Regions from separate parts of the Bradyrhizobium sp. USDA 4472 genome, predicted to be linked through region 2. Evidence: predicted binding sites of a transcription regulator. Region 2 holds the regulator's gene; each other region holds the start of a gene.
The links. Region 2 encodes PhoB, which activates phosphate uptake and scavenging genes when phosphate is short. Its sites were predicted from a motif close to TGTCATNNANCTGTCAT; they were not measured.

Region 1 (5,612 bases), 700 kb from region 2:
CGCGACGCGCGGCAATGTCGACGTCCGCCTGACGGTCGTCTGATCCGACGATGGAATGGCTGGCCCGGGATCCCCGCGCGAGGTCCCTTGGGCCGGCCGCTTCCGCCCGTTTTTGCCGTGCCGCGGGATGCGGCGCGCGCGTGCATATCCCCCTCCGCAGCGAGGCATTGCTGGGGCGCACGAAGCTCGCTAGGCCTGTGGCCAACATCGACACAGGGGATGCGAAGGCATGACTGAAGCCGTTTTGGGCGCAATGAGCGGACTGCGCGTCGTCGATCTCACGCGCGTGCTCGGCGGCCCCTACTGCACCCAGATCCTCGCCGACCATGGCGCCGACGTCATCAAGGTCGAGCCGCCCGCAGGCGACGAGGTGCGCGACTGGGGCCCTCCCTTCCACGAGGAGGACGCCGCTTATTTCGTCGGCATTAACAGAAACAAGCGCTCGATCGGCCTCGACCTCGCCTCCGAAGGTGGCCGCGTCGTGCTGCTCAGGATGCTGGAGACGGCCGACGTCCTGATCGAGAATTTCAAGCCGGGCACGCTGGAGAAATGGGGCATCGGCAACGATGTGCTCAGCCAGAAATTCCCGCGCCTCGTGCATTGCCGGATCTGCGGCTTCGGCGCCGACGGCCCGCGCGGCGGCAATCCCGGCTATGATGCCATCATCCAGGCCATGACCGGCATGATCGCCGCCACCGGCTCGCAAGAGAGCGGCCCGATGCGGATCGGCGTGCCCTTGGTCGACATCACCACCGGGCTCTATGCCGCAATCGGCATCCTGATGGCGCTGTCGGAGCGGCAGCGCTCGGGCAAAGGCCAGTTCCTGGAGACGACGCTGTACGAAACGGGCCTTGCCATCATGCATCCGCACACCGCGAATTATTTCATGCATGGCAAGCCGCCCTCGCTCACGGGCAACGAGCATCCCAACCTCGTGCCTTACGCGATCTTCCCGACCAAGACCGACGACATCTTCATCGGCGTCGGCAATGACGGCACGTTCCGCAAGCTCTGTAAGGAGATCGGCAAGGTGGAGCTCGGCACCGATCCGCGCTTCGCCCGCAACAAGGACCGCATCGCCAATCGCGAGGCGCTGCGCGCCGAGCTTGCCGCCGTGTTCAGCCAGCACGAGGCCGAGCCGCTGTGCAATCGCCTGCTCGCGGCCGGCCTGCCCGCGGGTCCCGTGCAGAGGATCGACCAGGCGTTGACCAACCCGCACACGATCGCGCGCGGCGATGTCATCGAGAAGGACTGGTACAAGGGCGTGGCTTCGCCGATCCGGCTCGATCGCAGCAAGCCGAGCCTGCGCCGCCTGCCGCCGAAATTCAGCGAGCACGCCCAGGAGGTGCTGGCCGAGTTCGGCTACTCAAAGGCAGAGATCGGCGCGATGGTCGAGAAGGGCACGGTCTGCGGGTCCGAGCGCAAGCGCTGAGTGGTGCGCTCCCTCTCCCGCGCGCGGGAGAGGGTCTCGCCGCAGCGGCCTTGAGGAGAAAGCCCTCACCCGGCGCTTCGCACCGACCTCTCCCGCAAGCGGGAGAGGTTTTCGAGCTGCTCGATTTCGACTCACGTCATCCAATGCCGCAGTGCGGCGCATGCACGCATGTGCACTGCGAACAGAGGAGGCTGCCCAACCGCCTCTTCGCCTATTTGATGGCTTCCCTTCTGCAGCGCTTGCCGCTTTCGTTTCGGCCGCTTACACAGTCATGTGAACGTCATGTGGCGCTGCTAGCGCAAGCGCTTCTTTTTGACGCCTGAGGGAGGTTTTCTAGATGGCTCTTCGACATTTTGGAGCGGCTGCCGCATTTGCAGTCACGGTTGGCATGGGCGTCTCGCCGGCGCTTGCCGTCACTGAAATCCAGTGGTGGCACGCCATGACCGGCGCGAACAACGACGTCATCGTCAAGCTCGCCAACGACTTCAATGCATCGCAGAGCGACTACAAGGTCATCCCGACGTACAAGGGCAGCTACCCTGATACGATGAACGCCGGCATCGCGGCATTCCGCGCGGGCAACGCCCCGCACATCATGCAGGTGTTCGAAGTCGGCACCGCGACCATGATGGCTGCGACCGGTGCAGTGAAGCCGGTCTACAAGCTGATGGCCGACGCCGGCGAGAAATTCGATCCCAAGATCTACCTGCCGGCGATCACCGGCTACTACTCGACCTCGAAGGGCGAGATGCTGTCATTCCCCTTCAACTCGTCGTCGACAGTCATGTGGGTCAACCTGGACGAACTCAAGAAGGCCAATGTCGAGATCCCGAAGACCTGGCCTGAAACCTTCGAGGCGGCCAAGAAGCTGCACGACAACGGCCATCCGACCTGCGGGTTCTCGAACGCGTGGGTCACCTGGGTCAATCTCGAGCAGCTGTCGGCCTGGCACAACGTGCCGCTCGCCAGCAAGGCCAATGGCCTTGACGGCTTCGACACCGTGCTGAAGTTCAACGGGCCGGTCCAGATCAGGCATCTGGAGAAACTGATCGAGCTGCAGAAGGACAAGACCTATGACTATGCCGGGCGCACCAACACCGGCGAAGGCCGCTTCACCTCCGGCGAGTGCCCGATCTTCCTGAGCTCCTCGTCCTTGTTCGCCAACATCAAGGCGCAGGCCAAGTTCAACTTCACGGCCGCGCCGATGCCCTATTATCCCGACGTCAAGGACGCACCGCAGAACTCGATCATCGGCGGCGCTTCGCTCTGGATCATGGGCGGCAAATCGGCCGACGAATACAAGGGCGTGGCGAAATTCCTGACCTTCCTGTCGGACACCGATCGCCAGGTCTGGATACACAAGGCCTCGGGCTATCTCCCGATCACCAAGGCGGCCTATGAGAAGGCCAAGGCCGAAGGTTTCTACAAGGACCAGCCCTATCTCGAGACGCCGCTGCTCGAGCTGACCAACAAGGAGCCGACCGAGAACTCCCGCGGCCTGCGGCTCGGCAACATGGCGCAGCTTCGCGATGTCTGGGCGGAAGAGATCGAGCAGGCGCTCGCCGGCAAGAAGACCGCCAAGCAGGCGCTGGACGCCGCCGTCGAGCGCGGCAACACGATGCTGCGCCAGTTCGAAAAGACCGCCGTCAAGTGAGGCGATGAGTGGCGGGCCGGGACGCCGGCCTGCCACTCGGCTCAGATCATGCAAAAGCAAGCCATTTTCAAATCAAAGCTATTGCCCTACGTGCTGGTTGCCCCGCAACTCGCCGTCGTCCTGATTTTCTTCTATTGGCCGGCGCTGCAAGCGGTAATCCAGTCCTTCCTGCTGCAGGATGCCTTCGGTCTATCAACGAGCTTCGTCTGGTTCGATAACTACATCGAGCTGTTCAAGGACCCCGCCTATTTCGAGTCCATCGTCCGGACCTTCTTCTTCTCGTTCGCGATCGCGGTGTCGTCGCTGTCCTTTGCGCTGCTGCTCGCCGTCATGGCGGACAAGCCGCTGCGCGGTGTGATGCTCTACCGCACGCTGCTCATCTGGCCCTACGCGGTGGCGCCGCCGGTCGTCGGCGTGCTCTGGATCTTCATGCTGCATCCCTCGCTCGGCGTGATCTCGCGTTATCTGCGCGCCGCCGGGATTGACTGGAATCCGCTCCTCGACGGCAATCAGGCTGCGGCGCTGATCATCGTCGCCGCGGCCTGGAAGCAGATCTCCTATAATTTCCTGTTCTTCCTCGCCGGGCTGCAGGCCATCCCGAAGAGCGTGTTCGAGGCCGCCGCAATCGACGGTGCGCGCCCGATGCGGCGGTTCTGGACCGTGACATTTCCGCTGCTGTCGCCAACCATCTTCTTCCTGCTCGTCGTCAACATCGTCTACGCCTTCTTCGACACCTTCGGCATCATCGACACCATGACCCGCGGCGGCCCCGGCACGTCGACGGTGACGCTGGTCTACAAGGTCTACTCCGACGGCCTGCTCGGCGGAAATCTCGGCAGTTCGGCGGCCCAATCGGTGATCCTGATGATCCTGGTCATCGTGCTCACGGGAATCCAGTTCCGCTTCGTCGAACGCAAGGTGACCTACTGATGGTCGAGCAGGAGGGCCTTCGACGCTACGTCGCTCACGTCATCCTCTGGATCGGGATCGCGATCGTCGCATTCCCCGTGTACATCGCGATCGTCGCCTCGACCCAGGACAACGCGCTGATCGCCAACGGGCAGATGTCGCTGCTGCCCGGCGGCCATTTCTTCGAGGTGTACTACCAAACCATCTTCGTCGGCACGAGCGGCTCGACCCGCGAGCCCGTGGCCAACATGATGCTGAACTCGCTGATCATGGCGCTCCTGATCGCGGTCGGCAAGATCGCGATCTCGATCATCTCGGCCTATGCGATCGTCTATTTCCGCTTCCCGTTCCGGATGGCGATCTTCTGGATCATATTCATCACGCTGATGCTGCCGGTCGAGGTGCGCATCTATCCGACCTACAAGATCGTCGCGGACCTGCACATGCTCGACAGCTATGCGGGCCTCGCGCTGCCGCTGATCGCGTCGGCGACGGCGACGCTGCTATTTCGCCAGTTCTTCATGACCGTGCCGGATGAATTGCTGGAGGCCTCGCGCATCGACGGCGCCGGACCGCTGCGCTTCTTCTGGGATACGCTGCTGCCGCTGTCGCGCACCAACATGGCGGCACTGTTCGTGATCCTCTTCATCCTCGGCTGGAACCAATATCTCTGGCCGCTGCTGATCACCACGCGCGACGACATGCAGACCATCCAGGTCGGCATTCGCAAGATGATCACCACCACCGATGCGCTGACCGAATGGCCGATCGTGATGGCGACCGCCGTGCTGGCCATGCTGCCGCCGGTGTTCGTCGTCGTCGCCATGCAGAAATTGTTCGTGCGCGGTCTGGTCGAGACGGAAAAGTGAGGAGGCGAGTGGTGAGTAGCGAATGGCGAATGGAAAGCCCTTTGAGCGCTCTCGCATACGCAACTTCCCTGTTCGCCACTCCCCATTCGCTATTCGCTGGAAAAACCCATGGCTAACGTCACCCTGCGCAACGTCCGCAAGACCTACACCGGCGGCTTCGAGGCGATCAAAGGCGTCAACGTCGAGGTCGGCGACGGCCAGTTCTGCGTGCTGGTCGGTCCCTCCGGCTGCGGCAAGTCGACGCTGCTCCGCATGGTCGCGGGGCTCGAGACCATCACCGGCGGCGAGATCGACATCGGTGGCCGTATCGTCAACCAGGTCGAGCCCGCCGACCGCGACATCGCGATGGTGTTCCAGAACTACGCGCTCTATCCGCACATGAGCGTGTTCAACAACATGGCTTACGGCCTGCGCAACCGCGGCATGAAGGAGGCCGAGGTCAAGTCTCGCGTCGAGGAAGCCGCGCGCGTGCTCGAGCTCGCACCGATGCTGGAGCGCAAGCCGCGCCAGCTCTCCGGCGGCCAGCGCCAGCGCGTCGCCATGGGCCGCGCCATCGTGCGTCAGCCCAAAGTGTTCCTGTTCGACGAGCCGCTGTCGAACCTCGACGCCAAGCTGCGCATCGCGATGCGCGTCGAGATCCGCAAATTGCAGCGCCGGCTCAACACGACGTCGATCTACGTCACCCATGACCAGCTCGAGGCGATGACGCTCGCCGACGTTCTCGTCGTGATGAATGGCGGCCAGGTCG
Region 2 (5,612 bases):
GGCAGTGCATGAACAGCGCGTCGGGCTTGGCCAGTGACATCAGCTTGGAATTGACCTGGTAGGGCTTGAGCACGTTGTGGCGGTGCTCGCCTTCCTTGTCGCCCATCGACACCCAGGTGTCGGTGACGACACAATCGGCGCCCTTGACCGCGGCCTCGGGATCGGTGCCGAGCACGATCGGCGCACCCGTGGTCTTGATGAAGTCGCGCATCGCCTTTTTCGGCGCGAGCTCGGGCGGCGTCGCGACATTGAGCTGGAACTTGAAGCGCTCGGCGGCGTGGGCCCAGGACGCCAGCACATTGTTGTCGTCGCCGGTCCAGGCCACTGTACGACCTTCGATCGGGCCGCGATGCTCCTCATAGGTCATGAGGTCGGCCATCACCTGGCACGGGTGCGAGCGCCGCGTCAGGCCGTTGATGACGGGCACGGTCGCGTTCGCCGCGAGTTCCAGCAGGGCCTCGTGATTGAGGATGCGGATCATGATGGCGTCGACATAGCGCGACAGCACGCGCGCGGTGTCGGCAATGGTCTCGCCGCGGCCGAGTTGCATCTCGGCACCGGTGAGCATGATGGGTTCGCCGCCGAGCTGGCGCATGGCGACATCGAATGAGACGCGGGTGCGGGTCGAGGGGCGCTCGAAGATCATCGCCAGCGTCTTGCCTTCGAGCGGCTTGACCGGCTGGTGCGCCTTCTGCTTCGCCTTCATGGCGGAAGAAGCCGCGAGCATGCTCTTGAGCTCGGACAGCGGCAGCTCGTTGATATCGAGGAAGTGCTTGGGACTCTTGCTCATCAGCTTGCCGCCCGCTTGTTACCCGACAGCGCCGTGCAGGCGCGTTCGAGCCTGGCGACGCTGTCCTCGATCTCGGCTTCGGTGACGATCAGCGGCGGCAGGAAGCGTACGACATTGTCGCCGGCGCCGACGGTGAGCAGTTTTTCGTTGCGCAAGGCCGCAACCAGATCGCCTGAGGGCACCACGGCCTTGATGCCGATCAAGAGCCCCTCGCCGCGGACTTCGCTGAGGATATCGGGGTGACGGTCGATCACGGAAGCGAGTTTCTGCTTCAGGAGCAGCGACATCTTCTGCACGTGGTCGAAGAAGCCGGGCTTGAGCATGACGTCGAGCACGGCGTTTGCAGCTGCGATCGCCAGCGGATTGCCGCCGAAGGTCGAGCCGTGCGAGCCGGGTCCCATGCCGGAGGCTGCATCACCCGTTGCCAGCACCGCGCCGATCGGGAAGCCACCGCCGAGCGCCTTGGCGAGCGACATCACGTCAGGCGTGACGCCGGTGCGCCGATGGGCAAACAGGTCGCCGGTGCGGCCCATGCCGGTCTGCACCTCGTCGAAGGCGAGCAGCAAGCCCTTCTCGTCGCAGAGCTGACGCAGCGCCTTGAGGAAAGACGGTGTCGCAGAGCGCACGCCGCCCTCACCCTGGATCGGCTCGATCAGGATGCCGGCGGTGTGTGGCCCGATCGCCTTCTTCACGGCCTCGATGTCGCCATGCGGCACCTGGTCGAAACCGTCCATCGGCGGCCCGAAGCCTTCGAGATATTTTGCCGATCCGGTCGCGGCCAGCGTCGCCAGCGTGCGGCCATGGAAAGCGCCTTCGAAGGTGACGATGCGATAGCGCTCGGGATGGCCCTTGGAGAAGTGATGATGGCGGACCAGCTTGATCACGCCCTCCAGCGCCTCGGCGCCGGAATTACAGAAGAACACGAAGTCGGCAAAACTCTCGTTGCACAGACGCGCGGCGAGCTTCTCGCCATCCGGGCTCTGGAACAGGTTCGACATGTGCCAGAGCTTGGTGGCCTGCTCCTGCAGCGCCTTGACCAGCGCGGGATGGGCATGTCCGAGCGCATTCACGGCGACGCCCGAGGTGAAATCGAGATACCGATCGCCATTGGTTGCGATCAACCAAACGCCTTCACCGCGCTCAAAACCGAGATCGGCCCTGGCGAAAACGGGGAGCAAATGCGGCGCTGCGCTGTTAGTCATGACGGCCACTTGAATGTTGCGGACGGTGTGGGCGTGCATTGCGCAACGCACCATTGACCAGCCTGAAAACGAAACGTGCCGCCTTTTAAGGGCGGCACGCGTCACCATTTTAGGCCTGGTGAAACGGGTGTCAATGCCGCCCGAACGCCTCGCGACATGCTGAATCCGTAGTCTTGCGGTGGCGATTTTGCGGGATATTCGCCACGGAACATGTGGAAGCGAGTCGCCGGACTCTTGCGCGTGAGTCACGCCATATTGTAGCGTTCGGCTTGTCAGATACGACATCTCGTGCAGCGGTTCTGATCCCAAAAGTCCTCTTGTACCGGCGTAAACGTTCGGGCGTCTGATTGCGCCCGGCGAGCCTTAAGGGATTCTGGCGGCACGGGTTTTTCGAAGCTTACGCATTCGTCGTGCGGCCCCGCAGATGGCGGCGCGCGGTGAAGGAAAGGGTGCCATGACCGTTTTGACCTGGTCCGACGATCGCGTCGAACAGCTGAAAAAGCTCTGGGAGGCCGGACTTTCGGCCAGCCAGATTGCCGCTGAGCTTGGGAATGTCACCCGCAACGCCGTGATCGGCAAGGTACACAGGCTCGGCCTGTCCGGCCGCGCCAAGAGCCCGTCTTCGGCAGCTCCCCGGCCGCGCAAGGCGCGTCCCGCGCAGCACATGATGCGCGTGAGCCGCCCGATCTCGCGGGGCAACACCGCACTCGCCCAGGCCTTCGAGGTCGAGGTCGAGGCTGAACCTGTGACCTTCGACAACGTGGTGCCGATGAGCCAGCGGCTGTCGCTGCTCGAATTGAACGAGGCCACCTGCCACTGGCCGGTCGGCGATCCCTCGAGCGCGGACTTCTTCTTCTGCGGCGGCAAGGCGCTCTCCGGCCTGCCCTATTGCGCCCAGCACTCGCGGGTCGCGTATCAGCCGGCGGCCGATCGTCGCCGCGCGCCGGCGAAGCCGGGTCCGCGCTGAGCATGGCTCCAGACGACAGCGTCCCGGTACCTGCGACGATCGAGACATAAAAAAGCGCGCCCCAGGGCGCGCTTTTTATTTTGCTTGCATGTCACCGTGCTCAGGCCTGCTCGGCCTTCGCGAAGCGGTCGTCGAGCGCGTAGCCGGCGCCACGGACGGTGCGGATCGGGTCCTGCTCGCGGCCGAGATTGAGGAGCTTGCGCAGGCGGCCGATATGCACGTCGACGGTCCGCTCGTCGATGTAGATGTCGCGGCCCCAGACGCTGTCGAGCAACTGCTCGCGCGAGAACACGCGGCCGGGATGCTCCAGGAAGAACTCCAGCAGGCGATATTCGGTCGGGCCGAGGTCGATCGGCCGGCCCGAGCGCGCCACGCGACGCTTTTCGCGGTCGAGCTCGATGTCGCCGAAAGCCAGCACGGTTGCGAGCCGCTCGGGGCTTGCACGCCGCAGCAGTCCTTTCACCCGCGCCAACAGCTCAGGCACGGAGAACGGCTTGACGATGTAATCGTCGGCGCCGGTGGCGAGGCCGCGCACCCGCTCGCTCTCCTCGCCGCGCGCGGTGAGCATGATGATCGGCAGCTGCTTGGTGTCGGACCGCGTCCGCAACCGGCGGCACAGCTCGATACCGGACAGGCCCGGCAGCATCCAGTCGAGCACGATCAGATCGGGAATGTGCTCCTTGAGACGGGTGTCGGCGTCGTCGCCGCGCATCACCGTCTCAACGTCATAACCGTCGCCTTCGAGATTGTAGCGAAGCAGCTCGGTGAGAGCTTCTTCGTCTTCAACCACCATAATGCGTGCGCCCATGGGGTCGTCGCTCCTTGAGGATTCAGGTGTTGGGGACGGTGGTTGCGAAGGTCGTCATGTCGCCCTTCGGTCGCTTGTCGGTGATGGCCTGGCCTTCGATCATGTAGAACACGGTCTCGGCAATGTTGGTGGCGTGGTCGCCGATCCGCTCGATGTTCTTGGCGCAGAACATCAGATGGATGCAGAACGAGATGTTGCGCGGATCCTCCATCATGTAGGTGAGGAGCTCGCGGAACAGCGAGGTGCAGATGGCGTCGACCTCCTCGTCGCCCTTCCACACCACCATCGCCGCCGGCAGATCATGCGCGGCATAGGCATCCAGCACCGACTTGACCTGTTGCTGCACGAGGTCGGTCATGTGCTCGAGGCCACGGAACAGCTTGAGCGGATGGAAATCCGTCTCAAGCGCCGCGACGCGTTTGCCCATGTTCTTGGCGAGGTCGCCGATCCGCTCGAGATCGGTCGCGACGCGCATGGCGCCGACGATCTCGCGCAGATCGATCGCCATCGGCTGGCGGCGGGCGATGGTGAGCACGGCGTGCTCCTCGATCCGCCTTTGAAGCGCGTCGATCTCGGCGTCGGTGATGACCACGCGCTGGCCGAGCGCGACGTCGCGACGGATCAGCGCGTCGACGGAATCGACGATCATCCGCTCGGCGAGGCCGCCCATTTCCGCGACCGACCGGGTGAGCTCCTGGAGGTCGGTATCGAAAGCCTTTGCGGTATGTTCAGAACCCATGTCCTGTCTCCTCAGCCGAACCGGCCGGTAATGTAATCCTGCGTGCGCCGGTCGGTCGGCGACGTGAAGATCTTGCTGGTGTCGTCGAACTCGATCAACTCGCCGAGATACATGAAGGCGGTCTTGTCGGAGACGCGCGCCGCCTGCTGCATGTTGTGGGTGACGATCGCGATCGTGTAATTCTCGGACAGTTCCTGGATCAGCTCCTCGACCTTGGCGGTCGAGATCGGGTCGAGCGCCGAGCAGGGCTCGTCGAACAGGATCACCTCGGGCCGCACGGCGACGGTGCGCGCGATGCAGAGACGCTGCTGCTGGCCGCCGGAGAGCGAGAGGCCGGATGCATTGAGCTTGTCCTTGACCTCGTTCCACAGCGCGCCGCCGCGCAGCGCCTTCTCGACGCGGTCGTCCATCTCGGACTTCGGGATCTTCTCGTAGAGACGGATGCCGAAGGCGATGTTCTCGTAGATCGTCATCGGAAACGGCGTCGGCTTCTGGAACACCATGCCGACGCGCGCGCGCAACAGATTGAGGTCCAGCCCGGGATCGAGGATGTTGGTCTGGTCGAGCATCAGCTGGCCGGTGACGCGCTGGCCGGGATAGAGGTCGTACATCCGGTTGAAGATGCGCAGCAGGGTCGACTTGCCGCAGCCCGACGGGCCGATGAAGGCCGTGACGCGGTTGGTGCCGAGCGCCAGATTGATGTTCTTCAGCGCGTGGTGCTCGCCGTAATAGAAGTTGAGATTGCGCACTGTCACCTTCGCCGGAGCTTCGGGCAGCGGCTGCTGGGCATGCGGGAGCCCGCCGGAGGCGCTCATCGATACGGAAAGGTCACTCATTTTGCGGTCCTCTCGGCGCCAAGAATGCGCGCGCCAATGTTCAGGGCAAGCACGGTCAACGTAATCAGCAGCGCACCGCTCCAGGCGAGTTGCTTCCAATAGGCATAGGGGCTCTGGACGAAGTTGTTGATCGTCACGGGCAGGTTCGCCATCGTCTTGTTCAGGCCGAGGCTGAAGAACTGGTTCGACAGCGCGGTGAAGAGCAATGGCGCGGTCTCGCCGGCGACACGGGCGGTCGCGAGCAGCACGCCGGTAATGAGACCCGAGCGG
Region 3 (5,612 bases), 1.2 Mb from region 2:
AAATTTCGAGGGCGGGCGCTCGTCTTCGAGCGGCCCGATGACATCATCATGACGATACAATGACAGGGGATGAGCTGTGTTGGATCGCCGCACCGTCGTGCTCATGTCACACGAGTGTCAACCGCCGGCGCTAGCGGTGGGCTCCAGCTACTCTGGAGCGCTGCATGCTGGTGGTTGAAGGTCTGACGTGCCGGTTCGGCGCAAAAGCCGCGGTGGACGACGCTTCGTTTCAAATCTCGCCCGGCGGCTTCGTCGGTGTGATCGGGCGCTCCGGCGCCGGCAAGTCCACCTTGCTGCGGACCATCAACCGTCTGGTGACGCCGACGCAGGGCCGCATCCTGTTCGACGGCCTCGACGTCACCGCGCTGCGTGGCAAGGAGCTGCGGCAGTGGCGGGCGCGCTCGGCCATGATCTTCCAGCAGTTCAACCTGGTCGGCCGGCTCGACGTGCTGACCAATGTGCTGATGGGTCGTTTGGCAACCATGCCGGCCTGGCGCTCGCTATCGCAGGTCTGGCCCGAGCAAGACAAGGCGCTGGCGATGTCGGCGCTCGAACAGTTCGACATCGCCGCGCTCGCCGCCCAGCGCGCCGACCAGCTCTCCGGCGGCCAGCAGCAGCGCGTCGCCATCGCGCGGGCGCTGGTGCAGCAGCCGGACATCATCCTCGCCGACGAGCCGATCGCCTCGCTCGATCCGCGCAACACCAAGATCGTCATGGACGCGCTGCTGCGCATCAACAAGCACTTCGGCATCACCGTGATCTGCAATTTGCATTCGCTCGATCTGGCGCGCAGCTATTGCGACCGTCTGATCGGTATGGCGCAGGGGCGGGTGGTGTTCGATGGCGCCCCGTCCGCACTGACCGACCTCGTCGCGCGTGAGCTCTATGATCTCGAAGCCGCCGAAATCATGGGCGGCGCGCCTGCGCCGGCGCCCGAGGGCGTCCCGGCGCTCGGAAGGGCCGCGGCTGCCTGAGCCGCGCCGCATCCATTATTGCCAGTCTTGCGTCAACCGATCCTATCACATGAAGAGGACATCATGATCACTCGCAGACTCATTCTCGCCGGCGCAGCCGCGCTGACCTTTGCCGGATCCGCCTCCGCCGAAGACTGGAGGACGAAATATCCGGAGATCACCTTCGCCGCGATTCCGGCCGAGAACGGCTCGGGCGTGACCGAGCGCTATGCCCCCTTCATCAGCTATCTGTCCAAGGAGCTTGGCATCAAGGTCACACTGCGTGTCGCCAACGACTACGCGGCTCTGATCGAGGGCCAGCGCGCCGGCAACATCCAGATCGGCTATTACGGTCCGGCTTCCTTTGCGCGTGCCCGCCTCACCGGCGTGAAGACCGACGCCTTCGTCATCGACGTCAATTCCGACGGCTCGAAGGGCTACTACTCGGTGTTCTACGTGTTGGCGAAATCGCCGTACCGGAAGATCGAGGATCTCAAGGGCAAGAACCTCGGGCTGGTCGATCCGAACTCCACGTCCGGCAACAACATGCCCCGCTTCAAGCTGAACGCGATGGGGATCGATCCCGATGCCTATTTCTCCAAGGTCGTCTTCACCGGCAGCCACGAGAACGCCGTTCTCGCGCTCGCGCAAGGAACCGTCGATGTCGCCGCCAACTGGTGGAACGCCGACGACGATTCCAACCTGACCCGCATGCTCAACAAGGGCATGGTGAAGTCGGCCGACGGCACGCCGATGAAGAAGGAGGATTTCCGCATCATCGTGAAGTCCGACCTCATCATCAACTCGCCCTATGCCTATCTCAGCGATCTGCCTGACGACATGAAGGCCGCGATCAAGAAGGCCTTCCTCGATGCGGCGACGAAGGACCCCGAGGCGTTCAAGAAGCTCTCCGACGGCAAGAACAAGCCCTGGGAGCCGGTCGCCACCGACGATTACAACAAGACCATCGAGCTGATCAAGTTCGTCGACAATCTGCGCAAGAAGGCGTCCTGACCTCGTCGGGACATGTACTGGAGCCGGGTCGAGGGACCTGGCTCTGTTCTTGATGGATCTGTCTGTGCTGGATCTGTGCCTTCGATGACGATTGCGGTTTCGATCCTTCCCGAGCAGCAGCTCGCCGCCCTCAACGCCGCCTATCGCAAGGCGGTCGCACGCAAGCGCTTGCGGCTGCTGGCGGGCCTCGCCGTCTTCGTCGTCGCGCTGATTGTGGCCTCGATCGGCGCCGAGGTGAATTTGCGGACGTTCTTCAGCTATTTCGGCAACTTCGTCAGCTATTTCGACCGCATCCTGACCCTCGATAGCGGCGAGCGGGTCTGGACCAATCCTGGCGAGTGGTTCTGGGGCTGGCACAAATGGCTGAGACTGCTCGGCGAGACGCTGCTGATCAGCTATGTCGGCACGCTGATCGGCAGCGTTTTCGCCTTCGCGCTGAATTTCTTGTCCGCTGAGAACACCTCGCCCGCGGCCTGGCTGCGCTTCACGGTGCGGCGCTTGCTTGAATTCGCGCGCACGGTGCCCGGCATCGTGTTTGCGTTGATCTTCGTCATGGCCTTCGGCCTCGGTCCGGTCGCGGGTGTGCTGGCGATCGCGATCCACTCGACCGGCGCGCTCGGAAAACTGTTCTCGGAGATCGTCGAGAATGCGGACATGAAGCCTGCCGAAGGTATCCGCTCCACCGGCGCGAGCTGGATCTCCTGCATGCGATTTGCGATCCTGCCGCAGGTCTCGGCGGGCTATGCCAGCTACGCGCTGCTGCGCTTCGAGATCAACGTTCGTGAAGCTTCTGTCATGGGCTTTGTTGGCGCCGGCGGCATCGGGCAGGAGCTGATCGTCGCGATCCGTAAGTTCTACTACTCCGATGTCAGCGCCATCCTCGTCACCATCATCGTCACGGTCTTCCTGATCGACATCACCACCGGCTGGGTGCGCGGCCGCCTGTTTGGCAGGGAGGCGCGAAATTGAGCAAGCCGCCTGAAGTGAACACTGCGGAGTTCCGCGCGCGCTATCCCGACGTCTTCGACCGCCCGGCGTCGTCGCGCCTGGCGACGCCGATGATGCTGCTCGCTGCGCTAGCGATCTTCGTGTTCGGCCTGGTCGATCTCGATTTCTCGCCCTCGCGTTTCATCTCGGGGCTGAGCCAGCTCGGCTGGATCGGCATGATGATGATGCCGCCCGATCCCGGCTCGTCGCTGCCGCTTTATCTGAAAGCGCTGGGCGAGACGCTGTCGATCGCGCTGCTCGGCACCACGCTGGCCGCACTGATGGCGCTGCCGGTCAGCCTGATTGCGGCGCGTAATATCGTGCCTGAAATGGTCCGCTTCCCGGTGCGGCGGTTCCTCGATTCGATCCGCGGCGTCGACACCCTGATCTGGGCGCTGGTCTGGATCAACGTCGTCGGGCTCGGCCCGTTCGCCGGCGTGCTCGCGATCGCGGTGTCGGATTTCGGCGCCTTCGGGAAGCTGTTTTCGGAGGCGATCGAAGGCGCCGACCAGAAGCAGGTCGAGGGCATCCGTGCCTCCGGCGGCGGCGTGCTGCACGAGATCCGCTTCGGTTTGATGCCGCAGGTGCTGCCTGTCATCGCCGGCCAGGTGCTCTACTTCATCGAGTCCAACACGCGCTCGGCAACCATCATCGGCATCGTCGGCGCCGGCGGCATCGGCCTCCAGCTCGCCGAGCAGATCCGCGTGCTGGAATGGCAGAAGGTATCCTTCCTGATCCTGATGATCCTGGTCGCAGTCGCCGCGATCGATTTCATCTCGGGCAAGCTGCGCTTTGCGATCATTGGGCGGCGGGCCGTAGCCTGAGCCTTCCCTACGGCTCCACCAGAAACTCCACCCGCTCGGCTGCAAACCGCGAGTGCTTGGTCAGCAGCGGCTTGCCGCCGAGATCGAGATCCGTCGCATCGACCACCAGGATCGGCCGCCCCAACGGCAGATCGAGCCGCGCGGCGTCGGTCGCGTCCACGATGCCGGCCGTGATCCTCGTGGCGCCGCGGCGGTAGTCGCTGATACCGTAATGCTCGAGCATCTTCGTCATCGAGCGCGTGGCGGCAAACACCGTGCCGGCGTCGGGAAACCACTCTGCCGACAGCCAGGTGGTGGAGACGCAGATCGGCCTGCGATCGGCGAGGCGGATGGCTTCGATCCTGACCAGCGGCGCGCCTGTCTTCAATCCGAGCTCCCGCGCGAACTCCCGCGTTGCGACGTCCTCCGACGCCTCGATCATCCTTCCATGCGGCTCGCGGCCGTCGGCGCCGACGATCTCCGAGAAGCGCGTGCGCGAGCGCAGGGGATAAGCGAGCTTCTGCGCCTCGACATAGGTTCCGCTGCCGCGCTCGGCGCGCACGATGCCGCGGTCGGCGAGCGCCGCCAGCGCGCGCCGCACGGTGTGGCGGTTGACGCGATAGGTTTCGGCGATCTCCATCTCGCCCGGCAGCTTGTCGCCTGTGGCAAAACGGCCGTCGGCGATGCCGCGCTCGATGCCGTCGGCAACGAGGCGCCACAGCGCGACGCCTGAAGAGGCGGTGTCCTGCATGCTCATGTCGGCGATCAGCCTAGCCCGAAAATCACACGTTTGTCACGAAACGGTCATGGCGTTTCCGTATCAAGTTGTCTAGTATCATAGACAACTTGAGTTCGACAAGAGTCGGTGGATTCGGTGACCCAGCACAACACCCAGCAAGCCCAGCGCCAGGCCGCCATGGCTGTGCTGGCGCATGCGGAGGCGGGCGAGATCGCCGCCCGCCTGCGCATGATCTCCTTGCCCGGCCATCAGGAGTTACGCGCGCCGGAGAACGGCCTGGTGATGTTGCGCGGCCGGATCGGTGGCGATGGCGCGCCGTTCAATCTCGGCGAGGCGACGGTGTCGCGCGCCGCCGTGCGGCTTGCGAGCGGCGAGGTCGGCTTCGGCTACACGCTCGGGCGCGATGGCGAGAAGGCGCGGCTGATCGCGCTGTGCGACGCGCTGGTGCAGTCGCGCGATTTTGGCGCGGCTGTCGAGCGCGACGTTATCGCGCCGCTGCGCGAGCAGCTTATGACGAGACGCAGGCGCGCGGCGGAAGAGACCGCTGCGACGAAGGTTGATTTCTACACCATGGTGCGCGGTGAAGGGTGAGGCCATGACCACGATTGCGGAACTGCCGCCGGGGTTCGCCGACAAGGTTTTGTCGGCGCAATCGACCTTTCGCTCGGTCATGGATGCGATGGCGCGGCCGGGCTCGGTCCAGCGCATCCTGCCGATGGCCGGAACACCTGAGACGATGATGCGTGGCACCGCCGCGATCGCGCTGACGCTGTTCGATCATGACACGCCGCTCTGGCTCGATGCTCGGATGGCGGAAAGCCCCGACGTCCTGAAATGGCTGAAGTTCCACAGCGGTGCGCCGGTGGTGCAGGATGCCTCCATCGCGGCGTTCGCTCTGATCAGTGACGGCGGTGCGTTGCCCCCGTTCGAGCGCTTCGCGCTCGGCACCAACGAATATCCTGACCGTTCGACCACGGTGATCATCCAGGTCGAAAGCCTGGACCGAGGACCGGGCTTCGAGCTGCGTGGCCCCGGCATTGACGGTGCCGCGACGCTTCAGGCCACGATCAAGCCCCCCGACCTGTTCGAACGTCTTCGTTGCAACGAAACCCTGTT
Region 4 (5,612 bases), 1.9 Mb from region 2:
CAGGCCGACCTGAAGACCTTTGCCGCACTCGGCGTCTACGGCACCTCCGCGATCACCGCGTTGACCGCGCAAAACACCAAACGCGTCACCGGCATTCACCCGGTGCCCGCTGATTTCCTCACCGCGCAGATCGATGCGGTGTTCTCCGATCTCGACGTCGGCGCCGTCAAGATCGGCATGGTGGCGCAGGCAGGCAGCATCGATGCGATCGCCTCAGCGCTGTCGTACTGGAGGCCGCGCCATGTCGTGCTCGATCCCGTGATGGTCGCAAGTTCGGGCGATCGCTTGCTTGCCGCGGAGGCCGTCGAAGCGTTGCGCACGAAACTGATGCCGCTCGCGTCGGTGATCACGCCCAATCTGCCGGAGGCGGCTGCGCTGCTGGACGAGCCGGTCGCGCGAAGCGAGAGCGATGTCGAAAGCCAGGGGCGTCGCCTGCTTGGCCTCGGCTGCCGCGCCGTCCTGATCAAGGGCGGGCACGGCGAGGGAGCGGAGAGCACCGACTATCTGATCAGCGCCACCGCCATGATCGCGCTTGCTGCACCGCGCATCGCGACCCGCAACACGCACGGCACCGGCTGCTCGCTATCCTCAGCGGTTGCGGCAGGTCTTGCCAAGGGCGAAGATCTCGAAACGGCCGTGCGCAATGCCAAGAGCTGGATCAGCGCGGCGATCGCTTCTGCCGACCGCTTCAGCGTCGGTCACGGCCACGGGCCGATCCATCATTTCCACAGGTTTTACTGACGCTGATTTCGCGGCTCGCAAGCACCCGCCGGGACCATGGCTTCCCGGCATTTTGCGGGGCCCCATCGCGGGCCATGTCGCCTGTTTGTCGCATGCGGCTGATATTCGCGGGGAGGGCGAGGCAAGGTCCGATTCGTATCCGAGGGTGCCTCAAAGGTTCAATCGTCATCCCCCTGTCACGGGACATTGTTACAGGCTGTCGCATGGGAAGTTACGATGTGAGTGACGAAAGCCCGGAGCGGCGCTTTCGCACGTTGTTCATCTCCGACGTCCATCTCGGAGCCCGCGGCTCTCAAGCCGATCTTCTGCTGGACTTCCTGCGTTACCACGATGCCGATACGATCTATCTCGTCGGCGACATCGTGGATGGCTGGGCGTTGAAATCGAGCTGGCATTGGCCGCAATCGCATAACGACCTCGTCCAGAAGCTGCTGCGCAAGGCGCGCAAGGGTGCCAAGGTCGTCTACGTGCCCGGCAATCACGACGAGTTCCTGCGCAACTATTACGGCACGCATTTCGGCGGCATCGACGTCGTCGAGAACACCGTCCACACCGGCGTGGACGGCAAGCGATATCTCGTCATCCACGGCGACATCTTCGACCTCGTGGTGCAGAACGCGCGCTGGCTCGCCCATCTCGGCGACAAGGCCTACGACTTCGCGATCCAGATGAATCGCTTCGTCAACTTCTTCCGCCGCATGTTCAAGGTGCCCTATTGGTCGCTGTCGCAATGGGCCAAGCAGAAGGTCAAGAACGCGGTCAACTATATCGGCGCGTTCGAGCAGGCGCTCGCCGCCGAAGCACGGCGCCACGACGCGGATGGCGTGATCTGCGGCCACATCCACTACGCCGTGATCCGCGACGAGAACGGCATCCGCTACATGAACTGCGGCGACTGGGTCGAGAGCTGCACTGCGCTGGTCGAGCACGACGACGGCCGTTTCGAGATCATCACCTGGGCGGATCACCTGCAGAAGCCGGCAGAAGTGCCGCAGGTGGCAGCCAGAGCTGCTTGATGAGAGCTGCCTGATGCGCATCCTGGTCGCGACCGACGCCTGGCACCCGCAAGTCAACGGTGTGGTTCGGACGCTGACCAAGCTCGCTGACGCCGCGAAGGCGCTTCAAGTCGAAGGTCTTGGCGTCGAGTTCACGTTCCTGACGCCGCAATCGTTCCGCACCTTTGCGATGCCGAGCTATCGCGACGTGCGGCTGGCGATGCCGCGCCCGGCGCGCATTGCGAAGCTGATCGAGGAAGCCCGGCCCGACAGCATCCACATCGCGACGGAAGGACCGATCGGCGTGATGGTCCGCCGCTATTGCCGCCAGCGCAAGCTGCCGTTCACGACCAGCTTCCACACCCGCTTCCCCGAATATGTCCGCGCCCGCGTGCCGGTTCCGGGCTCGCTGATCTGGCGGGCGCTGCGCCGCTTCCACGGCCCGAGCCGGGCCGTGATGGCGGCGACGCCAGCGCTGGCCCGCGAACTCGGCGAGCGCGGTTTCGACAATGTCGTGCTGTGGCCACGCGGCGTCGATACGCATCTGTTCCACCCCCGCGCCATCGATCTTTGCCTGCCGGCCCCCGTCTTCCTTTCGGTCGGCCGCGTCGCGGTGGAGAAGAATCTCGAGGCGTTCCTCGATCTCGATCTGCCCGGCACCAAGGTCATCGTCGGCGACGGCCCGGCGCGCAACGCGCTGGAAGAGGCCTATCCCGATGCAATTTTCCTGGGCGAAAAGCACGGGGAGGAGCTGGCCGACATCTATGCGGCGGCCGATGTCTTCGTGTTTCCGAGCAAGACCGACACGTTCGGCCTGGTCCTGCTCGAGGCGCTCGCGAGCGGACTGCCGGTCGCGGCGTTCCCGCTGAAGGGGCCCCGCGACGTCATCGGCGATGCACCTGTCGGCGCGCTGGAGGATGATCTGCGTGACGCCTGCCTTGCGGCGCTCGACATCTCCAGGCAGGCCTGCGTCGAATTCGCCGCCGCCTATACCTGGGAGGCCTCGGCGCGGGCTTTTGTCGAGCGCATCCGCGCCGTTGGCGCCGTGCTGCCTGGCCGGGCTGGAGCGGAACGGCCGCGGTTCGTCGCCTGAGCGCAGAGGATCCTCGCCCGGAGGTGTCTTGCCCGCGGCTCGTCCGCCGCGATAAAATCACGCCATGTCCGAACAGCCCCTTCCGGTCGGCCCCGCCGATATCGACGCCGCAGCGCGCGTGCTCGCGCCCTTCGCCGTCCGCACCCCCTTGTTGTCCTTGCCCGTGCTCAACGAGCGCGTGGGTGCAAAAGTTTTCCTGAAGCCGGAGATGCTCCAGCGCACCGGCTCCTTCAAATTCCGCGGCGCCTTCAACAAGGTGTTCTCGATCCCGCAGGACAAGCGCCCGGGGGGCGTCGTCGCGTTCTCCTCCGGCAACCACGCCCAGGGCGTGGCGGCGGCAGCCAAGATCCTGGACATGCAGGCGACCATCGTGATGCCGGCGGACGCGCCGCTGTCGAAGCGCGAGCGCACCAAATCCTATGGCGCCGAAGTCGTGCTGTACGATCGCGACCGCGACGACCGCGAGGCGATCTCGCGCGGCATCGCCGAGAAGCGCGGCGCGACGCTGGTCCGGCCCTATGACGATCCGTTCGTGATCGCTGGCCAGGGCACCGCCGGCCGCGAGATCGCGGAAGACATGGCTGCGCTCGGCCTTGCGCCCGATGTCGTGGTGGCACCGGCCTCCGGCGGCGGCCTGATCGCGGGCGTCGCCACGGCGGTGAAGGCACGCTATCCGCAAGCCGAGATCGTGGTGGCCGAGCCCGAGGCGTTCGACGATCACGGCCTGTCGCTGACCGCAGGCCATCGCGAGCCGCATCCGCCCGCGGGCCGCACCATCTGCGACGCGCTGATGGCCTTGATCCCCGGTGAGTTGACGTTTGCGATCAACAGCAAGCTGCTCGCGCGCGGCGTGACGGCGTCCGACAAGGAGGTCGGCGCGGCGGTCGCCTTTGCCTATCGCGAGCTGAAGCTCGTGGTTGAACCCGGCGGCGCCGTGGGCCTCGCCGCGCTGCTCGCGGGGCGTCTCGATGTCGCCGGGAAGAACGTCGTCATCGTGCTCTCCGGCGGCAATGTCGATGCGGATCTGTTTGCCGAGCTGGTGGCGTGATTTTCCAATTTCGTGAGACAAACGAGGGGCAGAGCGTTTCCGCTCTGCCCCTTTGTACGTGTTGAGTTCGAGCTTGCCGCTTGCGCGGTGCAACCTCTCCCGCTTGCGGGGCAGGTCGGCGCGAAGCGCCGGGTGGGGGATGTCTCCTCTTGGGGATTGTCCCATTGTGGAGACACCCCACCCCGGCCCTCCCCGCAAGCGGGAGAGGGAGCGCACCTTTTTCGTGGCATCAGTGCATGAAGCCGCGGTGGTTGTTGCCGCCGTTCATGTTTGACTGGTTCATCGATTGACGGACATTGTTGCCGCCGCTCACGATCCGGTTGGTCGCGTTGAGCTGCGGGCGGGTGTTCTGCACCTGCACCTTGTTCACCGGGTTGTTGTTGAGCCCGACGCCGTTGTTGATATGGATCGGGTTGTTCTGCGTCGGGACGTTCGCGGGCTTCGCGCCGACCGTCGTGCCGGCCTTGCCGATCGTCACCGGCATGCTCAAGGCCTTGCCCGCCGCGCCGGTATTGGTGTTGGTCACCGGCAGCGTCACGATCTTGCCGATGCTGTTGTTGTTTGCTGCCGTGTTGGTCGGTGCGGGCAGGGTGACGATCTTGCCGAGGTTGCCCTCGACCGGCTTCTGCACGACAGGCAGGTTCACGTTGGTCTGCGCGCCATTGCCCTGCTGGATCAGCGGCATGTATTTGGGCTGGCCGAGATTGCCGATCTTGAGCGTCGGGGCAATGTTCTGCGGGGCGAGGAATTGCGTCGCCTGCATCAGGGGAATCAGCTTCGGCTGTGCCTCGAGCTTCAGCGCGACTTGCGCGTAGGGGCTGTTGCCGTAGCTGTCGTAGAAGGCCTTGTAGCCGAGCGGCGAGTTCGCCAGCACCGCCTGGTGCCAGGCCTGCGTGAGCAAGAGGTTCGCAAGCAGCCAGCGGATGTGATCGCACAGCGGGTCGTGCGGATACATCGCGACGAACTCCTGATAGTATTCAGGCTTGCCCTCCGACAGCACATAGTCATAGGCTTGGCGCGCCGTGCGGCTCGGCAGGTTGGATGCCATCTGCACGACAGGCGCATGCACCGGCGCGCGGTTGGCGGCGACGGCCGTGTCGCCGAAAAAGGTGAAGTCGGAGGTGAGCGAGGAACTCTCCCAGGGCACTTGCGCGCCGCTGGTGGTCTGGTTGACCGCCAGGCGCACGCGCTTGAACAACGGCTCGATCGGCACGTTGGGCTCGCGCGCGATGTTCAGGAAGGCCTGCGTGTAGGGGCTGTGGCCATTGGTGCCGTCGAGCGCCTCGGCGCCCGGCGCAGTCGAATAGCCGACGATCGAGCCGTTCGGCGCGTCAACGATGGCAAGGCCCCGGCCGGCGTCGTTGACGCCGGGGAACGGGTTGTTGCGGCAGGCATCGAGGATGACGATACGCATCCGGCTCGGGATCGTCTCGAGCGTTGACATGACGTCGACCAGGCGGACCGAGTCGTTGACGAGCTCGGTTGGCTTCGACACCTTCGCGTCGACAGGGACGAGGTAGTTCTCGCCGGCAAGCTGCACGCCATGACCGGCGTAATAGACCATCGCCACCGTGTTCGGGCCGCGCGCGGACACCTTGGCCGAGAAATCCTGCACGACGCGCAGCATGTCGCTCTGGCCGAGGTCGGTGGCCGAGATCACCTCGAAGCCGGCCGAGTTGAGGAATTGCGCCATCGACTGCGCGTCATTGTCGGGATTGGCGAGCTGCGGCGCGTT

Region 1: the regulator PhoB is predicted to act here: its motif matches at 1,700-1,716, upstream of ugpB (sn-glycerol-3-phosphate ABC transporter substrate-binding protein UgpB).
Region 3: the regulator PhoB is predicted to act here: its motif matches at 4,549-4,565, upstream of phnF (phosphonate metabolism transcriptional regulator PhnF).
Region 4: the regulator PhoB is predicted to act here: its motif matches at 905-921, upstream of ACVWZ4_RS23815 (UDP-2,3-diacylglucosamine diphosphatase).

What each region holds. Positions count from the first base shown of each region.
Region 1 is NZ_JBSSAM010000001.1:2,482,884-2,488,495, forward strand. Features, by position in the region: gene ACVWZ4_RS11290 (organic hydroperoxide resistance protein) at 1-43, shown strand, start outside; gene ACVWZ4_RS11295 (CaiB/BaiF CoA transferase family protein) at 230-1,432, shown strand; gene ugpB (sn-glycerol-3-phosphate ABC transporter substrate-binding protein UgpB) at 1,770-3,086, shown strand; gene ugpA (sn-glycerol-3-phosphate ABC transporter permease UgpA) at 3,135-4,016, shown strand; gene ugpE (sn-glycerol-3-phosphate ABC transporter permease UgpE) at 4,016-4,864, shown strand; gene ACVWZ4_RS11315 (sn-glycerol-3-phosphate import ATP-binding protein UgpC) at 4,973-5,612, shown strand, end outside.
Region 2 is NZ_JBSSAM010000001.1:3,185,438-3,191,049, reverse strand. Features, by position in the region: gene argF (ornithine carbamoyltransferase) at 1-790, opposite strand, end outside; gene ACVWZ4_RS14620 (acetylornithine transaminase) at 790-1,992, opposite strand; gene ACVWZ4_RS14615 (GcrA family cell cycle regulator) at 2,447-2,959, shown strand; gene phoB (phosphate regulon transcriptional regulator PhoB) at 3,060-3,767, opposite strand; gene phoU (phosphate signaling complex protein PhoU) at 3,790-4,506, opposite strand; gene pstB (phosphate ABC transporter ATP-binding protein PstB) at 4,518-5,342, opposite strand; gene pstA (phosphate ABC transporter permease PstA) at 5,339-5,612, opposite strand, start outside.
Region 3 is NZ_JBSSAM010000001.1:1,978,517-1,984,128, reverse strand. Features, by position in the region: gene phnC (phosphonate ABC transporter ATP-binding protein) at 165-974, shown strand; gene phnD (phosphonate ABC transporter substrate-binding protein) at 1,038-1,967, shown strand; gene phnE (phosphonate ABC transporter, permease protein PhnE) at 2,052-2,936, shown strand; gene phnE (phosphonate ABC transporter, permease protein PhnE) at 2,933-3,778, shown strand; gene phnF (phosphonate metabolism transcriptional regulator PhnF) at 3,786-4,514, opposite strand; gene phnG (phosphonate C-P lyase system protein PhnG) at 4,623-5,087, shown strand; gene phnH (phosphonate C-P lyase system protein PhnH) at 5,092-5,612, shown strand, end outside.
Region 4 is NZ_JBSSAM010000001.1:5,120,355-5,125,966, forward strand. Features, by position in the region: gene thiD (bifunctional hydroxymethylpyrimidine kinase/phosphomethylpyrimidine kinase) at 1-741, shown strand, start outside; gene ACVWZ4_RS23815 (UDP-2,3-diacylglucosamine diphosphatase) at 945-1,757, shown strand; gene ACVWZ4_RS23820 (glycosyltransferase family 4 protein) at 1,771-2,829, shown strand; gene ACVWZ4_RS23825 (threonine/serine dehydratase) at 2,894-3,877, shown strand; gene ACVWZ4_RS23830 (caspase family protein) at 4,107-5,612, opposite strand, start outside.